3 regions of the Arthrobacter rhombi genome follow, and region 2 is predicted to be linked to each of the others. Evidence: riboswitches for the same ligand, from Rfam matches in the RefSeq annotation. Region 2 holds a riboswitch; each other region holds the start of a gene.
The links. Region 2 has a riboswitch for cyclic di-AMP ahead of ABD088_RS17140 (C40 family peptidase). Riboswitches for the same ligand answer to the same signal wherever they lie in the genome.
Positions count from the first base shown of each region.

Region 1 (4,498 bases), on a different contig from region 2:
GGCATGTACTTCGTCATTGCCGGCTGGGGACACGGAAACCAACGTCGCTCCGCACTGGTGTTCTTCATCTACACCTTCATGGGTTCCCTGTCCCTGCTGTTGGGATTCATCGGCCTCTATCTCGGTGCCGCCCCCCACACCTTCGACATGGTGGAACTCTCCCGCCAGGACGCCTTCACCGGAACCCCGCTGGCGGGCGGCTTCGTGCTGGCGGCGGTCATCCTGGGCCTGGCCGTGAAGACACCGACCTTCCCTTTCCACTCCTGGCTGCCACCGGCACACACCGATGCCCCGGCCATCGGCTCGGTCGTCCTGGCCGGCCTGTTGCTGAAGATGGGCACCTACGGCTTCGTCAGGATCGCGATGCCCATGCTCCCGGACATTTGGCGGGCGTGGGCGTGGGTGGTCGTCGCGATCGGCATCGTCTCGGTCCTCTACGGCGCCCTCGTCGCGGTCGTGCAGACAGACATCAAGCGCATGATCGCCTTCACCTCCGTCAACCACATGGGCTACGTCGTGCTCGCTGTCGGCGCCGCCGGCGTCCTGGGTGCCAACAACGCCGAAGCACAGCAGCTGGCCATCGTCGGGGCCGTAACCCAAATGGTCTCCCACGGCCTGGTCACCGGGGCCCTGTTCCTGCTCGCCGGTGTCTTCCACGACCGCACCGGAAGCTACGACCTGCGCCGGTATGGTGGCCTGGCCCACCCCGCACCACGGTTCGCCGGGTTCTTCGCGATCGCCGCATTCGCCTCGCTCGGACTTCCGGGCTTCAGCGGCTTCATCGCCGAATTCCAGATCTTCACCGGCAGCATCGGAACCACCCCCTGGGCCCTGGTGGCCCTTCCCGGCATCCTGATCACCGCAGTCCTTTTCTTGCGCGCATTCCAGCACGTGTTCACGGGCCAGACACGGGAACTGTCCGTCGGTTTCAGCGACCTGCGCCCCCGCGAGAGCACGGCCCTGGCCATCCTGATGGGGCTGTCCGTGCTCATCGGTCTCATCCCCGGCCCGCTGCTGGCGATGATCGGACCCGCGGCGCAGAACCTCGTCGTCAGCCTGGGCCCATGACGGCAATGGCAATGGACATGGACTACCCGGCGCTGCTGCCAGAGATCATCCTGCTCGCCACGGCAGTGCTGGTGCTGCTGGGCGGCAGCTTCCTGCCCCGCACCCGCCAGCATCCCACCCGCTGGCTCACCCTCGGTGCCCTGGTCGCCAGCGCAGCGACCGGGATGGCGGCAGTGCCGGGAGGGCCGGAGTCGATCTTCAGTGGAACCTACGCACTGGACCCGTCCACTGCGGTCGTTCGGATGGCGGCCCCGCTGGCCACGCTCGTGGTGGTCCTGCTCGGCCGGCATGAATTCGCCGGCACGGCGCGTGAAAGCGAAACCTATGCCCTGTTGTTGCTGGCCACGCTCGGAACAGTCGTGATCGGGGGGACGACCGACCTGCTGGTCCTGGTCGCCGGGTACCTGCTGGCGAGCATCCCCCTGTACGCGCTGATCGGCCTATCGCGCAGCGGGATGGCCGCCGAGGCAACCCTTAAGACCTACCTCATCGGCGCCCTGTCCGGAGTCCTGCTCATGGCAGGCGTTGCCGTGCTGACCGCAGTTGCCGGCACGAGCGGCTACGCGGGCATGACGGAGGCTCTTCCCCAGGCCCCGCAGGCCGCCGTCGCCGGCGGGGCCGTGGCGGTCCTCATCGGCTTGACCTTCAAGGCCGGTGCGGTGCCCGGCCACTTCTGGATCCCCGACGCCAGCCAGGCCTCTGGGATAGGCATCGCAGCGTTCATCACGACCGTGCCGAAGATCGGAGCACTCGTGGCCATGGGCCGGCTGGTGGCACTCATGCCCGCCACGGTGGATGTCCCGCTGCTCGTGGCCGTGCTCGCAGCGGCCAGCATGGGCATCGGAAACCTTGCCGCGTTGGCGCAGGAGAACGTCAGGCGTCTGCTGGGCTGGTCGACGGTCAGCCAGGTCGGCTACCTGCTGATGCCCGTTGCCGTCATCACCCGCAGCGAGGGCGCCTCGGTGGCCCTGTTGGCCTACATCGTCTTCTACGCGCTAACGAACCTGGCCGTGTTCGCCGTCGTCGCCTGCTTCCCCCGGCGCGAAGAGCTGGGCGACTGGGTGGGATTGGCACGGGGGCACCCGTGGCTGACCGGTTCCCTCGTCGTGGGGGCCCTCAGCCTCGTGGGAACACCGCCCACGGCGGTGTTCCTGGGAAAGGTCGCCGTGTTCACCGTCGCCTGGAATGGCGGCATGTCCTGGCTGGTCGTGTTCGCCGCAGCCAACACGGTGCTGAGCCTTGTCTACTACCTCAGGCTCATCCGCCCCGCCTTCCACCCCGCCGGGGACTGCAGCACCGGTTTGTCCACGGCGCCACGGGAGGTTGCCCGCACCGTGGTGGCCACCGCTATGGTGCTCGGTGCCCTGGTCCTCGCAGCCGGGGCCGTCGGGGCCGGAATCTGGTTCGCCGTCGCCGGGTGAACCGCTTCGGTCATCGGGCCAACCACGCGGGATGGCGGGCGTGGTCGATCGTGCGTTGTGGCTGCACTTTCCGCTTACCGTGTACCGCCAGGAAGACTTCGAGGACCATCGTCTTGCATCACCGCTCGGAACCAACGGCCAGGGAGGGAAAGGTCGTCGAGACCAAAAGGACACGGTTCCGTAATCAATTCGTGACTTTTACATCCGTTTCATGTAAATTCGTTCCCGTGCCGGGCTTCCTATGAGCCCGGCACACCCAAGTGGATTGCCGAACACTGCCACCACTGCGGGGTCCGTTCACGCAATTGCTGGCAGTGGCGGGGGAACCAAATCCGGGCCCACCGGGCCCTTGGGGTTAAGCGCCTCGCGCTGACTTGTCAGCGCGGGACGCCGAGTGGCTCCCACTCGAACCCGACAGCTAACCCCGCAGGCATTGGGAGAGGTAACCAACACATGACCAAGCGACACTTGGGCCGCCACCGCGCCATGCCCGTCCGCAGCAACCCCTTGGGCTCGATCTCCAAGGCAGTCTCCTCCAACGCCGGCTCAGTTGGCCGCCAGGCCGCAGTCATCGCCGCGGCTTCCGGCCTCGTGCTGACCCTCGGCGTTCCGGCCGAGGGCGCGCCGTCCGCCCGTGAAGCCGCCAAGGCCCCGGCAGCTGACATCCTGCGCACTTCCGTGGACTCCCCCGCCGCCGTCACCGTTGCGGACGCCAAGCCACAAGAGCTGAAGCAGATCAAGGTCTCCGTCGCCGACGTCAAGTCCACCGACGGATCGGCCCACCGCGCAGCATTGCGCAAGGCCGCAGCCGAACGCGAAGCAGCCCAGGAGGCCGCTGAACGCGAGGCCGCCGCGGACCGCGCAGACGCCCAGACGGAAGCCGCCGCAGCTGCCGAGCGCGAGGAAGCAGCCGCAGGCGCTGCGATGACCCGCCAGAGCCGCCAGTCCTCGACGCCGGCGCCGTCTAGCACGAACGACAACGCCTCGTCGACCGGTACGGTCACCACGGCCTCCACTCCCGCTCCGGAGAAGGCCGAAGCCAGCCCGGCATCCAGCGCGGGCCTCTCGGGGATCGCGGGCATGGCCATGAGCTACAAGGGGACACCCTACGTGTGGGGCGGAAGCAGCCCCTCGGGCTGGGACTGCTCCGGCTTCATCCAGTACATCTACGGCAAGGCCGGCATCAGCCTGCCCCACAACACGACCGCCATCCGCACCAGTGGAAAGTTCGTGAAGACCTCCAATCCCAAGCCCGGCGACCTGGTCTACCAGAACGGTGGCAGCCACGCTGGTATCTACATCGGTGGCGGCAAGATCATCGGCGCGCAGAACCCCTCCGTCGGCACCGTTGTCCGTCCGGCCGACAGCCCGTACGGCCCGTTGATGGGCTACTACACCTACGTAGGCTAGACAGGATACGAAAGAGGGCCCATCCATTACCCGGATGGGCCCTCTTCGTCGTTCCAGGGCCAGACGCCGGGGCCGCTCACGCGTCCTGCCCCTTGGTCCACGCGGTCTCTCCCGAAGGCGGCGACGGTTGCCATGTTCTGGGTCCCAGGAAGCCGGCCTCCTGCAAGCACGCCACTAGCTGCGGCTCAGCCGACACGTGGCAGGGAGCACCCAGGTGTCCTGCCCATGGAGGTTGGTGGCACTCGGCGTGGCAGGTAGATAAAGAGGGCCTGAACTTAGATGTTCCACTTCCTTGGAAGTGGAACACCCCCTGCCCACCATGCCGGCACGAACGGACACGCCCCGGATTATTGTTCCAGAACTAAGCCCAAAAGATCGTCCCGGAAGAACCGTACGAGCACGACTTCCGATACCATGGCCGCATGGACATTGGGTATGCGCGCGTTTCGACTGCGAAACAGGACCTCGACCGGCAGATCGATGCCCTGCGCGCCGAGGGCGTCGCCGATCGTCATATCTATGTGGACAGGAAATCCGGCTCGACCACCGAGCGGCCGGGACTCCGCGAAGCGCTGGACCATGCACGGGATGGGGACGTG
Region 1 covers NZ_BAAAIV010000018.1:4,651-9,148, reverse strand. The annotation lists gene ABD088_RS14190 (complex I subunit 4 family protein) at 1-1,068, shown strand, start outside; gene ABD088_RS14185 (NADH-quinone oxidoreductase subunit N) at 1,065-2,489, shown strand; cyclic di-AMP (ydaO/yuaA leader) riboswitch at 2,786-2,936, shown strand; gene ABD088_RS14180 (C40 family peptidase) at 2,943-3,899, shown strand; gene ABD088_RS14175 (recombinase family protein) at 4,322-4,498, shown strand, end outside.
Region 1: it holds a riboswitch for cyclic di-AMP, as region 2 does, so the genes downstream of both, ABD088_RS14180 (C40 family peptidase) here and ABD088_RS17140 (C40 family peptidase) in region 2, are expected to answer to the same signal.

Region 2 (4,498 bases):
ACATCAACAGGGCACCGACCGCCATGGGCATCACGAAACCGACTGGGGCCAGGACGCCGGCCGCCAGCGGAACGGAGACCAGGTTGTAGCCGGCCGCCCACCACAGGTTCTGCTTCATCTTGCGGTAGCTGGCACGGGAGAGCTCGATGACCGAAAGCACCGAACGGGGATCATCGCTGGCCAGGATCACCCCCGCCGAGGCGATGGCCACGTCCGTACCAGCCCCGATGGCAATGCCGACATCGGCCCGGGCCAACGCGGGGGCGTCGTTGACACCGTCGCCGACCATCGCGACCTTGCGGCCTTCGCGCTGCAGCTCGGCGACCTTCTCCTCCTTGTTCTCCGGGCGCACCCCGGCGAACACGCGGTCGATGCCCAACTCGCCGGCCACGGAGCGGGCCACGGCCTCGGCGTCGCCGGTGATCATGACCACCTCGATATCCAGTGCATGCAGGGCCCGGACCGCTTCGCGTGATTCCGGGCGGACCTCATCGGCCAGGCCCAGCGCGCCGATCACCGCACCGTCCCTGAGCACGTGAAGGATGATCGCCCCCTCGGCCTTCCATCCCTCGGTCTCGGGCAAAGGGGCTGCCCCGTGTTGTTCGAGCATGCCGGGGCCGCCGACGCTGATCCTGGAGCCGCCGACGTCCGCGTCCACGCCCAGCGCCGTGGAGGCCTTGAAATCCGTTGCCGTCCGGGGTTCGATTCCGCGGTCCCTGGCCGCGGCGACGATCGCCTTGGCCAGCGGGTGCTCGCTGTCGGCCTCAGCGGCAGCGGCAACGGCCAGGACCTCCCGCTCGTCTTCGCCCTCGGCCGGCAGGGCCTTGGACAGGACGGGCTCGCCCCGGGTCAGGGTACCGGTCTTGTCGAAGAGGACCGAGGTCACGGTGCGCATGCTCTCCAGGGCGAGGCGGTCCTTGACCAGGACGCCACCGCGGGCGGCACGTTCGGTGGCGATGGAGACCACCAGGGGGATCGCCAGACCCAGTGCGTGGGGGCAGGCGATGACCAGGACGGTGATCGTCAGGATGACGGCATCATCCGGGAAGCCCAGCAGACCCCAGACGACCGCCGTGATGACGGCCGCCCCGAGCGCGAACCAGAACAGCCAGCCGGCCGCGGTGTCGGCGATGCGCTGGGCCCGTGATGAGGAGCCCTGGGCCTCGGTGACCAGACGCTGGATCCCCGCCAACGCGGTATCGTCGCCGATGGCGGTGATCTCCACGCGCAGCGCGGTGTCCGTGGCCACCGTACCGGCCACCACCTGATCGCCCGGTCCCCGCCGGACCGGGCGGGACTCACCAGTGATCATCGACTCGTCGACGTCGGCAGTGCCTTCGACCACGCGGCCGTCGGCGGGTACGCGGCCCCCGGGACGGACAATGACCACATCCCCGACCACGAGGTCGGCGGGGGCAATGGGGACCGCCTGGCCGTCGACGAGCTTTTCCGCCTCGTCGGGCAGCAGGGCCGCCAGCGAATCCAGGGCGGAGGACGTCTGTGCCAGGGAGCGCATCTCGATCCAGTGGCCCAACAGCATGATGACGATCAACAGGGCCAGTTCCCACCAGAAGTCCAGGCCGTGGTCCAGCAGGCCCAGATGGGCACCCCAGGAAGCCAGGAACGCCACGGTGATCGCCAGGGCGATCAACAACATCATCCCCGGCTTGCGGTCCTTGAGTTCGCCGGCCGCGCCGGTCAGGAACGGCTTGCCGCCCCACACGTACATGATGGTGCCCAGGATCGGGGAGATCCACAAGATCCAGGGCGCCTGGGGCAGCTGGTAGCCGATGATCGAGGCGAACATGGTACTGAACCCGACCACCGGTACGGCGATGACCAGCATGATCCAGAACAAGCGGCGGAACTGGCCCACGTGGTCCCCGTGCCCGTGGTGGCCGCCATGGCCCTGCCCGCTGTGATCCATGGGCGCGTGGTCGTCATGGCCCGCGGGTCCGGCCTGCGTGTCGACGTGGCCGTGGTGCCTTCCTTCTGTTTCCATGCCCCCAAGATATACCCCCCGGGGGTATATATCAAGACCTGGTGCCCAATCCCACCATCGCCCGGTCCGCGCCAAGCCTGCGGCCGTCGTGACACGTCCTACATCAATCCGTAACCATTTCGTGACTTTTACAGTTCTTTCATGTAAATTCGTCTGCGTGCCGGGCTTCCTATGAGCCCGGCACACCCAAGTGGATTGCCGAGCACTGCCACCACTTCGGGTCCGTTCGCGAAGCTTCTGGCAGTGGCGGGGGAACCAAATCCGGGCCCACCGGGCCCTTGGGGTTAAGCGCCTCGCGCTGCCTTGTCAGCGCGGGACGCCGAGTGGCTCCCACTCGAACCCGACAGCTAACCCCGCAGGCATTGGGAGAGGTAACCAACACATGACCAAGCGACACCTGGGCCGCCACCGCGCCGCGCCCGTCCGCAGCAACCCCTTGGGCTCTATCTCCAAGGCAGTCTCCTCCAACGCCGGCTCAGTTGGCCGCCAGGCCGCAGTCATCGCCGCGGCCTCCGGCCTCGTGCTGACCCTCGGCGTTCCCGCCGAGGGCGCCCCGTCCGCCCGCGAAGCAGGCAAGGCCCCGGCAGCTGACATCCTGCGCACTTCCGTGGACTCCCCCGCCGCCGTCACCGTTGCGGACGCCAAGCCGCAAGAGCTGAAGCAGATCAAGGTATCCGTCGCCGACGTCAAGTCCACCGACGGATCGGCCCACCGCGCAGCAATGCGCAAGGCCGCAGCCGAACGCGAAGCAGCCCAGGATGCCGCTGAACACCAAGCCGCCGCGGACCGCATAGACGCCCAGACGGAAGCCGCCGCATCTGCCGAGCGCGAGGAAGCAGCCGCAGGCGCTGCGATGACCCGCCAGAGCCGCCAGTCCTCAACGCCGGCGCCGTCGAGCACGAACGACAACGCCTCGTCGACCGGTACGGTCACCACGGCCTCCACTCCCGCTCCGGAGACGACCGAAACCAGCCCGACATCCAGCGCGGGCCTCTCGGGGATCGCGGGCATGGCCATGAGCTACGAGGGGACACCCTACGTGTGGGGCGGCAGCAGCCCCTCGGGCTGGGACTGCTCCGGTTTCATCCAGTACATCTACGGCAAGGCCGGCATCAGCCTGCCCCACAACACGACCGCCATCCGCACCAGTGGAAAGTTCGTGAAGACCTCCAACCCCAAGCCCGGCGACCTGGTCTACCAGAACGGCGGCAGCCACGCCGGTATCTACATCGGTGGCGGTAAGATCATCGGCGCACAGAACCCCTCCGTCGGCACCGTTGTCCGTCCAGCCGACAGCCCCTATGGGCCGTTGATGGGCTACTACACCTACGTAGGCTAGGGAAAACCGGGCAAGGGCCCGAGCCACTTTGAACTACTCCCCAGTTGTTGGACTCCATAATTCAGTTCCAGCAGCTGGGGAGCGCTTTTATGCGTTCAGATGGTTCGCTTTCGGGTAGAGGGCTTGTCCTACGCCGAAAAACAATGTGTCCGGGACGGAATCAAGCACGCCGGGCCCTCCCGCGGTCCATCTTTTGCAACAGGTGGACGATACGTTACCGGTCGGCACCGCTTTTTCTTACGTGGACGAATCCTGCCTTGAGGGGCAAGGTACTGTCCCGTAGGAACAGAACACGCAGCAATCGCCGGCAACGGGCCGAATTCGCTTGGTGCAATTTGGGCACGCCCAGAAGAACTGGCAGGAATCGGAGGGCATCCGCAAGGATGCTTCGTACCCGCAAGCAGGACACGTCAACGTCGACGTCAGCTCAATCATCATTCCTTCCTTCCCATCAGGCGCAGCGCCTTTGGCGCAATTCTGGTCGGTGAACGCATCCGGGGGCATCGCTTGCAAAGGAAGCAGGGATCCAGCCGGGTAGGATCGGGCGTGCCCGCCAGGCGCCAGCTGGCCATCGCGGCTGCTTCCGGTCCACGCCTGCGTCAGCAGCAACCCGCCTCGCCGGAAGACGATTCCCTGTCCCCGGATATGGCTGACATGGGCTGCGTGCATGCCTCCCCTATCCATGCCTCGAATCCTTCCCTGACCGCGAATACCGCGATGACAAAGCCGGCTACCGGATCGGCCCAGCTCCAGCCGAAGAGGCTGTTGAGCAGCAAGCCCGCCAGGACTGCAGCTGAAAGGTACGAGCAGATCAGGGTCTGCTTTGAATCGGCAATGGCCGAGGCCGATCCCAGTTCCCGTCCTGCGTGGCGTTCGAGGAGGCTGAGAAATGGCATCACCACGAGGCTCACGGCGGCCAGGGTGATGCCGACCGGGCTATGTTCGGCTTCCTTGAGCCCGATCAGCGTGAGGACGGCGCTGACACTGACATAGGCAGCGAGACCGAAAAAGGATACGGCAATCAGGCGCAGGGCCTTTTTCTCGCGGCTTTCAGGGTCGCGGGCTGCGAATTGCCAGGCAACAGCCGCAGCCGAAAGCACTTCCACGATGGAATCCAACCCGAAGCCGACCAGGGCGACCGAGGAAGCGGCCGCGCC
Region 2 covers NZ_BAAAIV010000025.1:296,031-300,528, forward strand. The annotation lists gene ABD088_RS17135 (heavy metal translocating P-type ATPase) at 1-2,002, opposite strand, end outside; cyclic di-AMP (ydaO/yuaA leader) riboswitch at 2,213-2,378, shown strand; gene ABD088_RS17140 (C40 family peptidase) at 2,385-3,341, shown strand; gene ABD088_RS17290 (GDCCVxC domain-containing (seleno)protein) at 3,579-4,025, opposite strand; gene ABD088_RS17150 (cation diffusion facilitator family transporter) at 3,941-4,498, opposite strand, start outside.

Region 3 (4,498 bases), on a different contig from region 2:
TGGCGAGGCCCTCGCCGGGTTTTTCGGCGGCTTCGATGGCGCGCAACAACGCAGCGGTCTCGATGACACAGCTCAGGGGCTGGAGTCTGCCCTGTTCGTCAACGGGTACCCAGGCCCTGCCGAATTCGGCCAGCGGCATGGTCGTCTCCCCCGGCGCGCCGGGAGAACCAACCGCAGTCTGCGGGGTGGTGTCCGTGACGTCGCCGGCGTGTTCGACGGCGTACTGCACGATCGCCGCGGCCACAGGTCCGGGGGCAATGAGGTCGGCGGCAAGAATCAACGTCAGCGGCGCGTGTTCCCCCGCCGGGGGCACTTCGTCGGCGGCACCGTCACCGAGCGCGCGCATGCCGGCAGCCACGGCCGCCGCCGGTCCGGCGAAGGCCGGGTACTCCCGGGTCAGCGTGATGATCTGGCCGGCATCCGCCTCCGCTGCATAGTCGGCGATGACCGGGTTCAACTCGGTGGGGCCCACCACGGCAATGCGTTGCGCCTCCGCGGTGGCACGGAGTGCATGGTCCAGAAGCGTGGCCCCGCCGTGGTGCAGGAGCGGCTTGTCGGTTCCCCCGAGGCGCTTGCCCCGTCCACCGGCGACGACGATGGCGTCAAAATTCATGCTGCCCTTCCTGCCAGGAAATCCGTCCATTCGGGAGCGGGACGTTCCAGCTCGGTGATGAACCACTGTAGACCCCGCGGGCTCGTTGGCCTCACCCTCAGGGTCCAGCCCAGTTGACGCAACGTCTTGTCCCCTTTGGTGCTGTTGCATCCCAGGCAGCAGGCCACCAGGTTCTCCCAGCTGTTGGCTCCACCCCGCGACCTCGGCATGATGTGGTCCACGGTGGTTGCCGCCTTGCCGCAGTACCCACACCGGCGTCCATCGCGGCGCAGCACCCCACGCCGGGTCACGTTGACCGCTTCACGGTAGGGAACCTTGACGTAGCGATTGAGCAGGATGACCGAGGGACGGCCCAAGACCATTCGTGGCGTGGCCACCGGCTCGCCCACCTCGGCCAGGACGCTGGCCTTCCCCGTGAGCACCAGCAGCAGTGCGCGGCGGAAGGTCACCACCGCCAGTGGTTCGTATCCTGCATTCAGTACCAGGGTTCGCATCAGCGTTCCTCGTCGTGGAGTGCACCCGGACCGCCTAGCCAAGCCGTCTGACCCGGGCGCCGTGCAAGGGCCATCGGGCACCAGCCTAAGCCCGGCGGGACCACCCTGGGGAGTGCGGCGCGGCTCCCGTTGCCATGTCCTTGGCGTCCCGGGTTCGTGTTCACGTCGCGTGCCCCGGCGGTTCAGCGACCGGTTCGGAGCCGTTCACCGGCGACACGAATGCGTTTTAAACCACGGGAGTCCCCACCCAACTGGGTGAGGACTCCACTAGATGTGTTGTTGCTTAGCGGGCCAGCGTGTAGTAGCCGACCAGCGGGGCCGCGTAGGGGCCCGTGGTGTCGCGGACGACGGTGCCGACGCTCGGGTTCTGCGCGCCGATCATCTTGCCGCCACCGATGTAGATGCCGACGTGCGAGTCGTTGCTCTGGAAGACCAGGTCGCCCGGCTGCGGGTTGGAGGTGCGGACGAACTTGCCGGAGGCACGCTGTGCGCGGGCGTTGTGCGGCAGGCTCACGCCGGCCTTGCCGTAGACGTACTGCACGAAGCCGGAGCAGTCCCAGCCGCCCGGGGTGGAGCCGCCGAAGACGTACGGGGTGCCCAGGTAGGACTTGGCCATGCTGGCGATGCTGGAGTTGCCGCCGCTGACTGCTGCGGGGGCTGCCTCGGCCGTCTTGGTCACGGTACCGGCGGATGCGGTGGTGACGTTCGAGCTGGAGGTGGACGCGGAGCTCGAGGAGCGCTGCGGGGTGCTGGAGGTCGAAGCGGAGTTCGAGGTGCTACGCGAGGTGGAGGCCTGCGGGGCAGCGGCTTCCTGGCGGTTGGAGGCGGCTTCCTGAGCGGCTTCGCGCTCGGCGGCAGCGTCCTGGGCAGCCTGGCGACGCTCTGCAGCGGCTTCACGCTCGGCCTTGTCCTTGGCCTTGGCCTCGGCCACTGCTGCGCGGTGGGCAGAGCCGTCGGTCGACTTGATCGGGGCGACAGCGATCCTGATCGAGTCGGCCGCCTTCTTGGTGGCCGGCACGGTCACGGAAGCCGGGGTGGCCACGGACGCACGCTGGATGTCGGTGACGGGGGCCTTGTCGGCGGCGCGGGCTGCCGTGGTGGCCTGGGCCGGAACGCCGAGGGTCAGCACGAGGCCGGACGCGGCGGCAATGACTGCAGCCTGGCGGCCGACGGAGCCGGCGTTGGAGGACACTGCCTTGGAGATGGACCCCAACGGGTTGGTGCGGACGGGCATGGCGCGGTGGCGGCCCAGGGCTTGACGCTTAGTCATGTATTGATTACCTCTCCCAATGCCTACGAGGTGAGCTGTCGGATTCGAGTGGGAGTCACTCGGTGTCAGGTCCAGAGAACGGACCGTGACACTTAACCCCAAGGATCCTTGTGGACCCGAAATGTGGTTCCCCCGCTACTGCCAAGCGATGATTTGCGAACGGACCTCGGGCAGTGGCAGTATTCGGCAATCTGCTCGAGTGCGCCTGGCCCCTATGCGGCCTGGCACGTCGACAACTTTATATGAAACGGCTGTAAAAGTCACGTTCCGGTCACGAAACGGTTATTTCCCGATCACGGCCCGTGATTTGCAGGGCTCAGAGCCACCCTGCAGGGTCCACGGCGTGACCGTCGACCAGCACCTCAAGGTGCAGATGGCAACCGGTCGAGTTGCCGGTCGTGCCACTGATGGACACCACGTCCCCGCGCTTGACCTTCTGCCCCACCGCCACCTTCAAACTGGTGTTGTGGTTGTAGGTGGTTTCCAGGCCATTGCCGTGGTCAATGCGCACCCGGTTCCCCGAATGCCCGGCCATCTCGGCCTGGACAACTGTCCCCGAGGCCGATGCCTTGACAGGAGTTCCACAGGGAACGCCGTAGTCCTGGCCAATATGGACCTGTGCACCCTCACCGGTCGGGTTGGCCCGCGCACCGAAGGGGGAGGTGATCCGCACGTGGTTGACCGGTTGGGCCAGCACGCCGTGCGTGTCGATGGTGTTGATGTTCCCGCCGGAGGCAGACATCAGGTAGCTGAGCTGGTCGTCCTTGCTGAAGCTGCTGGACACCGAAGCGCGGACGATTGAGTAGTCGTCGGTTCCCGGGACGTTCACGTCGGCGACCTGTGCCGCCGTCTCGTGGGCGACGCGCTCGGCGGGCGCCTCGTCGCTGCCGACCAAGGTCGGGTAGGCGGCGGCCAGCGCCAGCCCGGATACCGCCGCAACGGCGGCGAACCGATGGCTCCAGGCCAGGACCGGACGCTTCGCGGCTTCCCCACCGCGCGGCTTCCGGGAGGGTACGGCGGGACGGGCCTCAGCGGCTACCGCCCGTGTACCCTCGGGCAGACCGATGACCGTCGCATCGAAACTTCCCCGGTTCCTGACCGAGGCGGCAGGCGCCTGCGCAGGCGTGGCGTCGGCCAACAGGGGGATGATGTCCGCCACGGGAGCGGCGGGGTCGAGATCGGCTAGGGGTACAACGGACTCACGGCGAGCGGGATGTGCCGTGGGGGCGTATCGCATGGCGCCGTCGAAGCGGCGCGGCAGGTAACAGCCGGCGTCGGGTGCGGCGGCGGGCTCAGTTGCCTCGGGGGCGACGGCAGCACGACGACCTGAACGCTTGTGATCTGTCAAAGGGACCTCTCATGGGCGCCTGCGGAGTTAGCTGTCGGATTCGGGCCGGTCAGGCCCGGCCGCACACAGCCGGGCTGCGATGCGGCTTCACCCCGAGAGGGCCGGCGCCGGGACATCCCGGCACAACGGACCGCAAAAAATTGGGTTCTCCACCCCTGCCTGTCAAGCGAACGGACCCGTTCCGCAGGCAGGATCAGGCGGTCGGAAGGGGTGATCGGGACGAATCCCCATCTGTTACCAACGGTATCTTAATCGAATACGAAGTAACAGTTCCGTTATCAAGCGTCCCGGGCCACGAAGACGTGGGCGCTGACCTCCACCGGCAGCTCCAGGGCTCCTTCGATGCCCTGTACCCGCACGACGACGTACTCGCCGGCTCGCTCCAGGGTGACCTGTGCACCCGGGCGGATTCCGCCGTCGTTCAGTTGTGCCAGCAGTTCCGGGTCGACCTGGATGGCCTCGGCCAGGCGTTCGACGGCGACGGGCCCGGTGTTCCCGGCCAGCAGTGCGGCCTCGAGGTTCTGTACGCCGAGGGCGAATTCATGGGCTGCGGGTCCGCCGAGGATCTCCAAGCCGGGGATCGGGTTGCCATAGGGCGAATCCGTGGGCTGGCCGAGCAGGTTGTAGAGGCGCTTCTCCACGCGCTCGCTCATCACGTGTTCCCAGCGGCAGGCCTCGTCGTGGACGTACTCCCATTCGAGCCCGATGACGTCGGCCAACAAGCGCTCCGCCAGGCGGTGCTTGCGCATGACCGAGGTGGCGCGTTCGCGTCC
Region 3 covers NZ_BAAAIV010000011.1:51,082-55,579, reverse strand. The annotation lists gene mobA (molybdenum cofactor guanylyltransferase) at 1-613, opposite strand, end outside; gene ABD088_RS09690 (HNH endonuclease) at 610-1,107, opposite strand; gene ABD088_RS09685 (C40 family peptidase) at 1,391-2,377, opposite strand; cyclic di-AMP (ydaO/yuaA leader) riboswitch at 2,384-2,560, opposite strand; gene ABD088_RS09680 (M23 family metallopeptidase) at 2,694-3,725, opposite strand; cyclic di-AMP (ydaO/yuaA leader) riboswitch at 3,727-3,904, opposite strand; gene ABD088_RS09675 (iron-dependent transcriptional repressor DtxR) at 4,004-4,498, opposite strand, start outside.
Region 3: it holds a riboswitch for cyclic di-AMP, as region 2 does, so the genes downstream of both, ABD088_RS09685 (C40 family peptidase) here and ABD088_RS17140 (C40 family peptidase) in region 2, are expected to answer to the same signal.